Regions from separate parts of the Streptomyces sp. JLBJ103 genome, predicted to be linked through region 2. Evidence: riboswitches for the same ligand, from Rfam matches in the RefSeq annotation. Region 2 holds a riboswitch; the other holds the start of a gene.

Region 1 (5,280 bases), 3.7 Mb from region 2:
ACGGCCTCACCGGCGGTGAAACAGCCCGCGGTGTTGGGCAGGGCGCGGATGCCGTGCCGGTCGAGCACGGAGAGCACCGAGCCCTGCACCGTGGGGTCCAGCCGCCGCATGGCGACGGTCGTCAGCTCGGTGCCGGAGGCGAGCAGGGCGTGCTCCAGGATCTCCAGGCTGGGCGCCCCGCCGGTGCCCATGATCAGACGGGAGCCGAAGTCGGTCCCGGCGATGGTCAGCGGATCGGCGGCGGTTCCGGCCCCGGCGGTTCCGGCCCCGGCCCTTGTGGTGTCCGTCGTCGTGGGAGCCATCGGTCAGCCTCCCTGGACCGCGGTGAGGACCTCGACGCGGTCGCCCTCGCCCAGCGCCGTCACCGGCCACTGGCCGCGCGGTACGACCGTCTCGTTGACGGCCGCGGCGACGCCCGAGGACGCCTGGGTGAGGGTGGCCACCAGCCGGTCGAGGGTGGTGCCCTCGACGATCTCGCGGGGCTCCCCGTTTACGGAGACGGTCATGCGGGCTGCTCCTGTGGTGCGTTGAACGAAGTGCGGGCGGCGCCGTCGAGCCGGTGCGGGGTGAACGCGCGGGCCACCGACGGGAGTTCTCCGCCGGTCAGCGCCTCGGCCATGACATCGCCCGTGATCGGGGTGAGAAGGACGCCGTTGCGGAAGTGGCCGGTGGCCATCTGGAGCCCCGGCAGCGCCGTCGGCCCGAGGAAGGGGCCGTTGTCGGGGGAGCCGGGGCGCAGGCCCGCGCAGGTCTCGACGAGCGGCAGTTCGGTGATGCCGGGGATCAGCTCATGGGCGTCGCGCAGCAGCTCGTACACCCCGCTCGCGGTGACCGTGGTGTCCCAGCCGCGCTCCTCGGAGGTGGCGCCGATCACCAGCTCGCCGTCGACGCGCGGGACGAGATAGACATCCGTGCCGCGTACCACGGCCCGTATCACCCGGGACAGGAACGGCCGGTAGGAGGCGGGCACGGTCAGCCGCAGCACCTGGCCCTTGACCGGGCGCACCGGCGGCAGCACGTCCGGGGGCACCCCCGCCAGCCGCGCGCTGAGACTTCCGGCGGCCAGGACGGTCTGCCCGGCGGACACCCGGGTGCCGTCGGCCAGCTCCGCACCCGTGGCCCGGTCCCCGGTGACCGTCAGCCGCTCGGCGAGGGCGCGGTGGATGACCACCCCCGCCCGCTCGCAGGCGCGCAGCAGGGCCGCCGTCAGCCGCCGCGGATCGACCTGGTGATCACCGTCGATGCGCATCCCGCCGCGGACGCCCGGTGCCAGCATCGGCTCCAGACGGCGGCATTCGCGCCCGGTCAGCCACTCCACCTCCAGCCCGTGGCGCTGGTGCCGCTCATGGAGGTCGCGCAGATGGGCGCGGTCGTCGGCGTCGAGCGCCACCATGAGGGTGCCGCAGTCGCGGTAGCCGACCTCCTGGCCGCCCGCCTCCTCCACCTCCGCCACGAATTCCGGATAGCGGGCCGCGGACGCGAGATTGAGATCGAGCAGTGCGTGCTCGCCGTACTGGAACTCCCCGACGGAGCCCAGCATCCCGGCCGCCACCATGGCCGCCCCGCCGCCCGGCGCCGGGTCGGTCAGCGCGGTCCGCAGCCCCCGCTGGGCTGCCCGCCAGGCCGTGACCAGGCCGATGATGCCGCCCCCGATCACGAGGGCGTCGTACGGTTCAGTCCTCTCGGTGCTCGCATGGATCCCCGATGTGCGCATGAGTATGCGCCCCTCCCTTCGCCGGCATGACCCGGATCAGGTTCATACGGTCGGAGGCCGCCCCAGCCTCCCTCTCAGCCCGGTGCGTCCGAACTCCCGCGAGTGCTCTGAGGCGCCACCCTAGTACGAGCCTCGAACAGCCCGGAAGGGAGAACGGGGCGATCCGGGAATCACGGCAACAACCTGCCGTATGCCTTGAATCGATCTTGTGCAGTAGATCTCGTCCCGCGCTCTGCGGTCCGTCCCGCGCACCGCAATACAGTGATCGTGTGAGCGATGAGACGACGAAGACGGCCTCCACGGTGGGCAGCGGACAGCGCGTGGTGATCGTCGGCGCGGGCATGGCGGGGGTGCAGACCGCCGTCGTGCTGCGCGAGGAGGGCTGGGCCGGGGAGATTCTGCTGCTGGGCGCGGAACCCCACCAGCCGTACGACCGCCCGCCGCTGTCCAAGGCCGTACTGCTCGGCAAGGCCGAAGGGTCGGCGTTCGACGTGGACTTCGGCGCGCTCGGCATCGAGCTGCGGCTCGGTGTCACGGTTTCCGCGCTGGACAGCGGCGAACGGCGGCTGGAGACCGAATCCGGGCCGGTGCCCTACGACGTCCTGGTGATCGCCACCGGCGCCGAGCCCATCCCCCTGCCCGGCAGTGAGGGTGTCCCCGGCGTCCATCTGCTGCGCACCCTGGACGACGCCGAGCGGCTGCGCCCGGTGCTCGCCCGGCAGCACGAGATCGTGGTGGTGGGGGCGGGCTGGATCGGCGCGGAGTTCGCCACGGCCGCGCGGGAGGCGGGCTGTGCGGTGACCGTCGTGGAGGCCGCCGACCGGCCGCTGGCGGGTGCCCTCCCGGCCGAGGTCGCCGCCCCCATGGCCGACTGGTACGCGGACTACGGCGCCACCCTGGTCACCGGCGCCCGGGTGGACGCGGTGGACGAGAACGGGCTGCTGCTCGGCGACGGCACCCGGCTGCGGGCGGGCGCGGTGGTCGTCGGCATCGGGGCGCGGCCCGCCACGGACTGGCTGGCGGGCTCCGGCGTGGACCTGGCCGACGACCGGTCCATCGTCGCCGACGAGCGGCTGCGCACCTCGGTGCCGGACGTCTACGCGGTCGGCGACTGCGCGTCCTTCCCCTCCGCGCGGTACGGCACCCGGCTGCTGGTGCACCACTGGGACAACGCACTCCAGGGGCCGCGCACGGTGGCCGCCAACGTCGTGGGCAGCCGGACGGCCGCGCACACCGGCTTCTCGGTCTACGACCCGGTGCCGTACTTCTGGTCCGAGCAGTTCGGGCGGTTCATCCAGTACGCCGGGCACCACTCGGCGGAGGACGAACTGGTGTGGCGGGGCGATCCGGCCGGGGCGTCCTGGGCGGTCTGCTGGCTGCGCGAAGGGGCCCTGGTCGCCCTGCTGGCCGTCGGCCGTCCGCGCGATCTGGCCCAGGGCCGCAAGCTGATCGAACGCGGTGCCCGGCTGGACCGGGCACGGGCCACGGACCCCTCGGTTCCGCTGAAGTCCGCCGTTTCCTGACCCCTTCCCGACCGCTGGGCCGACGCGGCGGGACGCGGGGGCGGGGGCCCGCGGGCGGGGCGGGTGGCCCGCGTGGCGGACGCCCGGCTACCCACTGTCAGTCCCAGATGGCAGGCTTGTGCCGTGACCGAGATTGACGCAAAGATCGATGCTCTCGTCCCCGCCTGGCTCACGCTCCCCGACGCCGCCGAGAGGCTCGGCGTCGAGGTGACCCGCGTCCGGCAGCTGGTCAAGGAGGGCCAGCTGATCGCGGTGCGCCGTGGCGAGAACCGGGTCCTCCAGGTGCCCGAGGAGTTCATCGGTGACGGCAAGGTCGTCAAGGGCCTCGTGGGGACCTTGACGCTTCTGAAGGACGACGGCTTCAGCGATGAAGAGATGCTGGAGTGGCTTTTCACCCCCGACCCAAGCCTGCCCGGCACCCCGGCGCGGGCCCTGCGCGAGAATCGCGGCACGGAAGTGAAGCGCAGGGCGCAGGCACTCGCCGTCTGACACCGCTCGCGCAGCCCGCATCGCGCACTCAGCACCATCACCTCGGCGTACGGGCAAGGGGTATCGTCCCGTGCCCGTACGCCGCCGACCCGGGGGGACCGCCGCACCATGGCCGCCACCACCAGCCCGTCCGCCGGTTTGTCCGCTCGGTCCGCTCGGTCCGCTCGCGAGAAGCTGGCCGACGCCCGGCTGTATCTGTGCACCGACGCCCGTAAGCGACAGGGCGATCTGCCGGAGTTCCTGGACGCCGTGCTGGCCTCCGGGGTGGACATCGTCCAGCTCCGCGACAAGGGCATGGAGGCGGCCGAGGAGCTGGACCACCTGGCCGTCTTCGCCGATGCGTGCCGCCGCCACGGCAAGCTGCTGGCGGTCAACGACCGCGCGGACGTCGCCCATGCCATCGGCTCCGACGTGCTCCATCTGGGCCAGGGCGACCTTCCCGTCCCGGCGGCCCGCGCGATCCTTGGCCAGGACGTGTTGATCGGGCGTTCCACCCACGCGGAGGCGGAGGTGGACGCGGCGCTCGCCGAGCCCGGCGTCGACTACTTCTGCACCGGCCCCTGCTGGCCCACCCCCACCAAGCCCGGCCGCCACGCCCCCGGGCTGTCCCTGGTGCGGTACACGGCCGCGCTGCGACCCGCCCGCCCCTGGTTCGCCATCGGCGGTATCGACGCGTCCAACCTGGACGAGGTGCTGGAGGCGGGAGCGCGCCGGATCGTGGTGGTCCGGGCGATCACGGACGCCGACGACCCGGCGGAGGCGACGGCGAGCCTGGCCAAGCGGGTCCGGTCGGCCTAGGCCCGGTTGGGGCCCGTCGAGCCACCGGCAATCGGCCGGAGGTGTCCGCACTGCGGGACGCGACACCGGCAAAAGGTAAATTTCGGCCGCCTGGGTGGGCGCGGACCACCCCGCTGGCTAACCTTCCCAATATGGCCCTAGGCACCGCTTCCACCAGGACCGATCGCGCGCGTACCGTGCGTGATCTGCTCGCATCGGGCGAGCAGTCGTACTCCTTCGAGTTCTTCGCCCCCAAAACGGAGAAGGGCGAGCACACGCTGTGGAACGCCATCCGCCGGCTGGAGGCCGTCTCGCCGACCTTCGTCTCCGTGACGTACGGCGCCGGCGGCTCGTCCCGTGAGGGCACGGTGCGGGCCACCGAGCGCATCGCGACGGACACCACCCTGACCCCCGTCGCCCATCTGACCGCGGTCAACCACTCCCGGGCCGAGCTGCGCAACATCATCGGCCAGTACGCCGGAGCCGGGATCCGGAACATGCTCGCACTGCGCGGTGATCCGCCGGGCGACCCGATGGGGGAGTGGATCCGGCACCCCGCAGGACTCGACTACGCCATCGAACTGGTCCAGCTGATCAAGGAGTCGGGCGACTTCTGCGTCGGCGTCGCCGCCTTCCCCGAGATGCATCCCCGCTCGGCGGACTGGGACAGCGACATCCGCCACTTCGTGGACAAGTGCCGCGCGGGCGCCGATTTCGCCATCACGCAGATGTTCTTCTACCCGGAGGACTATCTGCGGCTGCGCGACCGGGTGGCGG
Region 2 (5,280 bases):
GCGGCAGATCCACCTCCCGCCAGACACGCAGCGGGGAGGCGCCCAGCACGGCCGCGGCCTCGCGCAGCCGGTGGTCCACCGCTCGCAGCACCGGCAGCATGGTCCGGACGACGAACGGCACTCCCACCAGGGCCTGGGCCAGCGGCACCAGGATCCAGGAGGCGCGCAGATCCAGCGGGGGCTCGTCCAGGGCGATGAGGAAGCCGAAGCCGACGGTGACGGCGGAGGTGCCCAGCGGGAGCATCAGCAGCGCGTCGAAGCCCCGCACCAGCCTGCCCGCCCGCCGGGTGAGGGCGGCCGCCGCGAGGCCGCCCACGACCAGGGCGATGACGGTGGCGACGGCCGCGTACCGCAGGGAGTTCCCGACGGCCTCCAGCGGGGCCACGAAGAATGTGCCACCGCTGTCGGCGGACGACTGGAGCGCGCGGTAGTAGGTGAACCCGTAGCCGTCGGGCCCGTTGAGCGAGCGCTCCACCAGCACCGCCAGCGGGGTCACGATCAGCAGCGCGGCGACGGCCAGCACACTCCCCAGCAGCGTCCACTGCGCGGGCCCCTGGGGGCGGCGCGCGGTGCGGGCGGGGTCGACCAGCCGCAGGGCGCTCTCCCGGCGCCGTACGGTCCACGCGTGCACGGCCAGGACGCCTCCGACCGCCGCGAACTGGACGAGGGTGAGCACCGCGGCGGTCGGCAGGTCGAGCAGCTGCGCGGTCTCCCGGTAGATCGCCACCTCCAAGGTGGCGTAGCGCGGACCGCCGAGGATCTGCACCACCCCGAAGGAGGTGAAGGTGAAGAGGAAGACCATCAGGGCGGCGGCGGCCACGGCGGGCGCCAGCGCGGGCAGGGTGACCCGCCGCCAGGCGCCCAGGCGGCTCGCGCCGAGCATCCGCGCGGCCTCCTCCTGGCGCGGGTCGAGCTGGGCCCACAGCCCGCCCACGGTCCGTACCACCACCGCGTAGTTGAAGAAGACATGGGCGAGGAGGATCGCCCAGACCGAGGTGTCCAGCCGCACCCCCCACAGCTCGTCCAGCAGTCCGCCGCGGCCCAGCAGCGCCAGGAACGCCGAGCCGACAACAACGGTCGGCAGCACGAAGGGCACGGTGACCACCGCGCGGAGCAGTCCCTTGCCGGGGAAGGCGAAGCGGGCGAAGACATAGGCACCGGGCAGGGCGATCGCCAGGGTCAGCGCGGTGGAGGCGACGGCCTGCCAGCCGGTGAACCACAGGATGTCCAGGGTCGCCGGGTCGCTCACCACCTCCGGGATCCGGCCGAATTGCCAGTGGCCGTCGGCGCGCAGCCCCCGGGCGACGATCGCGGCCACCGGATAGGCGAAGAAGATCCCGAAGAACGCGAGGGGAACGGCCATCAGGGCCGGCCGCAGCGCCGCACCGCGCGGATCGCGCCGCCGAAACCCCGCGCCCTTCTTCTCCGTGGTCTCCGTGGAGCGGGTCCCTACAGGACGAGTGAGGACCATGTCTTGACCCACGGCTCACGGTTCTTGGCGATCTTCTGCGGGGAGAGGGTGGCCGAGTCGGCGATCTTCACTCCGTACCGGGTGAAGAGCTCGGGCAGTTCGACGTCCTCGCGCGCGGGGTTGACGTACATGTTCAGCGGAACGTCCGCCTGGAACCTCTTGCTGAGCAGGAAGTCCAACAGTGCCTTGCCGCCCTTGGGGTTGGACGCGCCGTTCAGCAGCCCGGCGAATTCCACCTGCCGGAAACAGGTTCCCGTGGCCACCCCGGTCGGCGCCTTCTTGGGCTTGGTCTTCAGCTCCGCCACCCCGGCGGGCGGGCTGGAGGCGTAGGAGACGACGAGCGGCTTGTCGCCCTTGCCACCCGCGCCGGAGAAGTGGTCGAAGTACGCCTGCTCCCAGCCGTCGACGACCTCGACCCCGTTGGCCCGCAATTTCTTCCAGTAGCCCTTCCAGCCGTCGTCGCCGTACGTGGCGGCCGTGCCGAGAAGGAAGCCGAGACCAGGAGAGGAGGTGGCCGCGTTCTCGGTGACGAGCAGGTTCTTGTAGGCGGGCTTGGTGAGGTCCTCGTAGGTCCGGGGCGGCGCCAACTTCTTGTCGGCGAAGTACTTTCGGTCGTAGTTGACGCAGATGTCGCCGTAGTCGACCGGGGTGACGCGGTGCTTGCCGGCGTCCAGCTGGAGCGCGGCCGGGACCTTGTCCAGGCCCTTCGCCCGGTGCGGCGTGAACAGGTCGTTGTCGAGCGCGCGGGAGAGCAGGGTGTTGTCGACGCCGAAGAAGACATCGCCCTGCGGATGCCCCTTGGACAGAATGGCCTGGTTGACGGCCGAGCCCGCGTCGCCGCCGGTCTGCGTGCGCACCTTGTAGCCGGTCTTCTCGGTGAACTCCTTGAGCACCGCCTTGGAGACCGCGAAGGAGTCGTGCGAGACCAGGGTCACGGTCTTGGAGTCCGCTTCGCCGGAGCCCTTCGAGTCCTCCCCGCAGCCCGCGAGGGCCATGAGGCCGAGCGAACCGAGGAGGGCGGTGCCGATGGCACGCCGGAGGTGGCTGTTCATGCTGATGCTGACTCCCTACGCCGGTATGACCCGGATCAGGTCCGAGGGTCTGCGGCCGTGCCGCACTCTCAGCGCCCTGAGCGCTCCCCTGTCGGAATGTTCATTTGTACGACGGTGCGATGTTTCGCGAAGGCACCGTATCAGCCGTCGTTCAGCGCTCCGTGGCCGCCAGCTGCCCGCAGGCCCCGTCGATCTCCTGCCCCCGGGTGTCCCGGACGGTCACCGGCACACCGTGCGCCTCCAGGGCGGCCACGAACGCCTTCTCGTCCTCGGGGCGGGAGGCCGTCCACTTGGAGCCGGGCGTCGGGTTGAGCGGGATGAGGTTGACATGCACCCGGTGGCCCTTGAGCAGCCGCCCGAGCAGATCGGCCCGCCATGCCTGGTCGTTGATGTCCTTGATCAGGGCGTACTCGATGGAGATCCGGCGGCCGGACTTCTCCGCGTACTCCCACGCGGCGTCCAGGACCTCGCGGACCTTCCAGCGGGTGTTGACCGGGACGAGGGTGTCGCGCAGCTCGTCGTCGGGGGCGTGCAGGGAGACCGCGAGACGGCACTTGAAGCCCTCGTCGGCGAAGCGCAGCATCGCGGGAACCAGCCCGACGGTGGAGACGGTGATCCCGCGCTGGGACAGGCCGAGGCCGTCCGGCTCGGGGTCGGTGAGCCGGCGGATGGCGCCGACGACCCGGTTGTAGTTGGCCAGCGGCTCGCCCATGCCCATGAAGACGATGTTGGACAGCCGGGCGGGGCCGCCGGGGATCTCGCCGTCCCGCAGGGCCCGCATCCCGTCCACGATCTGGTGGACGATCTCGGCGGTGGACAGATTGCGGTCCAGACCCGCCTGGCCGGTGGCGCAGAACGGGCAGTTCATCCCGCAGCCCGCCTGTGAGCTGATGCACATGGTGACCCGGTCCGGGTAGCGCATCAGCACGGACTCCACGAGCGTGCCGTCGAAGAGCCGCCACAGGGTCTTGCGGGTCGTGTCGTTGTCACAGCTGATGTGACGCACCACGTTCATCAGGTCCGGAAGCAGCCCGCCCGCCAGCTTCTCGCGCGCGGCGGCCGGGATGTCCGTCCACTGGGCCGGGTCGTCGGTGTACCGCGCGAAGTAGTGGCGCGACACCTGACCGGCCCGGAAGGGCTTCTCCCCCAGCGCCGCGACGGCCTCGCGGCGCTCGGCGGGGGTGAGGTCGGCGAGGTGCCGCGGGGGCTTCTTGGCTCCGCGCGGCGCGACGAAAGTGAGTTCTCCGGGCTTAGGCATGGTTCACCCAGTGTCGCAGACGTACGAACGGCCCCGCGCCGCCCGGGGCGCGGGGCCGATCGGCGGACCGGGTCAGCCTCCGCCGACGAAGATCACCATCAGCAGCCACACCACCGGCGCGGTCGGCAGCAGCGAGTCCAGCCGGTCCATGATCCCGCCGTGGCCGGGCAGCAGCTTGCCCATGTCCTTGATGCCCAGATCACGCTTGATCATGGATTCGCCAAGGTCACCGAGGGTGGCGCTGACCGCGACGGCGAGGCCGAGCAGCAGCCCCTGCCACCACGCGCCGCCGTCGATGAGGAACTGCATGCACAGCGCGCCCGCGACCATGGCGAACGCCACCGCGCCCATCAGCCCCTCACGGGTCTTCCCCGGGCTGATCCGCGGCGCCAGCGGATGCTTGCCGAACCGCCAGCCGACCGCGTACGCGCCGGTGTCACTGACCACGGTCAGCAGCAGGAAGGTGAGCACCCGCCACGCGCCGTCGTCGGTGTCGAGCATGAGGGCCACGAAGGTGGCGAGGAACGGCACGTAGAAGGCGGCGAAGACCCCGGCCGTGACATCCCTGAGGTAGTTGTCCGGCGGCTCGGTCATCCGCCAGACCAGCACCGCGAGGGCCGTGAGCGCCACCGCCACCCAGGCGCCCTGGGCACCGCGCACATATCCCGCGACGACCATGCCCACGCCGCCGACGGCGAGCGGCGCGAGCGGCACCCGGATGTCCTTGCGCTCGGCCAGCCGCGAGGTCAGCTCCCAGAGCCCGACGACCACCGCGACCGCTATCACGCCGATGAACACCGGCTTGTAGATGAAAAGCGAGGCCACGATGATCACGCCGAGGCCGACGCCCACCCCTATCGCGGCACGCAGATTCCGCCCCGCGCTCTTCTTCGACTGCCCGCCGCCGGTGCTCCGCGCGCTGTCGGAGCGCGCCGGATCGGGGGCGGGGTCGGAAGGCGTCGAAGGGCGCCCGGCAGACTGCCGGGGACCGGGCCGCTGCTCCCGCTCATCGCGGAAGAGAGGACCGCCCAGTCCAGCGGCCCCCCGGTCACGGTCGGCGGCATCGCCGGGTTCGCCGCCTGCGTGCGGCACGGTGGGCATGGGGCGAGTGTGCGCCGCTTCGCCCACCTCGTGCGCGGGACCCGCCGAAGAAGGGGGCACCTCCCAGCCGTAGCCGGGGGAGGTGCCCTGATCGGCGGGTCCCCAGAGTCCGGCGCGCGGCGGGGCCCCCCAGGAAGAGTCGTTCATCAGACCTCGAGCAGCTCGGCTTCCTTGTGCTTGAGCAGCTCATCCACCTGCGCGACATACTTCGCGGTGGTGTCGTCGAGCTCCTTCTCGGCGCGCCGCCCCTCGTCCTCGCCGACCTCGCCGTCCTTGATCAGCTTGTCGATGGACTCCTTGGCCTTGCGACGGACGCTGCGGATCGAGATCTTCGCGTCCTCGCCCTTGCCCTTGGCGACCTTGATGAACTCCTTGCGGCGCTGCTCGGTGAGCTCCGG

What was found. Region 2 has a riboswitch for thiamine pyrophosphate ahead of AC4BEG_RS09085 (thiamine ABC transporter substrate-binding protein). Riboswitches for the same ligand answer to the same signal wherever they lie in the genome.
Region 1: another riboswitch for thiamine pyrophosphate. It lies ahead of thiO (glycine oxidase ThiO); the one in region 2 lies ahead of AC4BEG_RS09085 (thiamine ABC transporter substrate-binding protein).

The regions. Positions count from the first base shown of each region.
Region 1 covers NZ_CM177089.1:5,867,326-5,872,605, forward strand. The annotation lists gene AC4BEG_RS25940 (thiazole synthase) at 1-191, opposite strand, end outside; gene thiS (sulfur carrier protein ThiS) at 306-506, opposite strand; gene thiO (glycine oxidase ThiO) at 503-1,714, opposite strand; TPP riboswitch at 1,710-1,824, opposite strand; gene AC4BEG_RS25955 (NAD(P)/FAD-dependent oxidoreductase) at 2,056-3,237, shown strand; gene AC4BEG_RS25960 (Rv2175c family DNA-binding protein) at 3,361-3,726, shown strand; gene thiE (thiamine phosphate synthase) at 3,835-4,524, shown strand; gene metF (methylenetetrahydrofolate reductase [NAD(P)H]) at 4,656-5,280, shown strand, end outside.
Region 2 covers NZ_CM177089.1:2,137,299-2,142,578, forward strand. The annotation lists gene AC4BEG_RS09080 (ABC transporter permease) at 1-1,378, opposite strand, end outside; gene AC4BEG_RS09085 (thiamine ABC transporter substrate-binding protein) at 1,450-2,523, opposite strand; TPP riboswitch at 2,519-2,623, opposite strand; gene rlmN (dual-specificity RNA methyltransferase RlmN) at 2,675-3,781, opposite strand; gene AC4BEG_RS09095 (phosphatidate cytidylyltransferase) at 3,854-5,029, opposite strand; gene frr (ribosome recycling factor) at 5,029-5,280, opposite strand, start outside.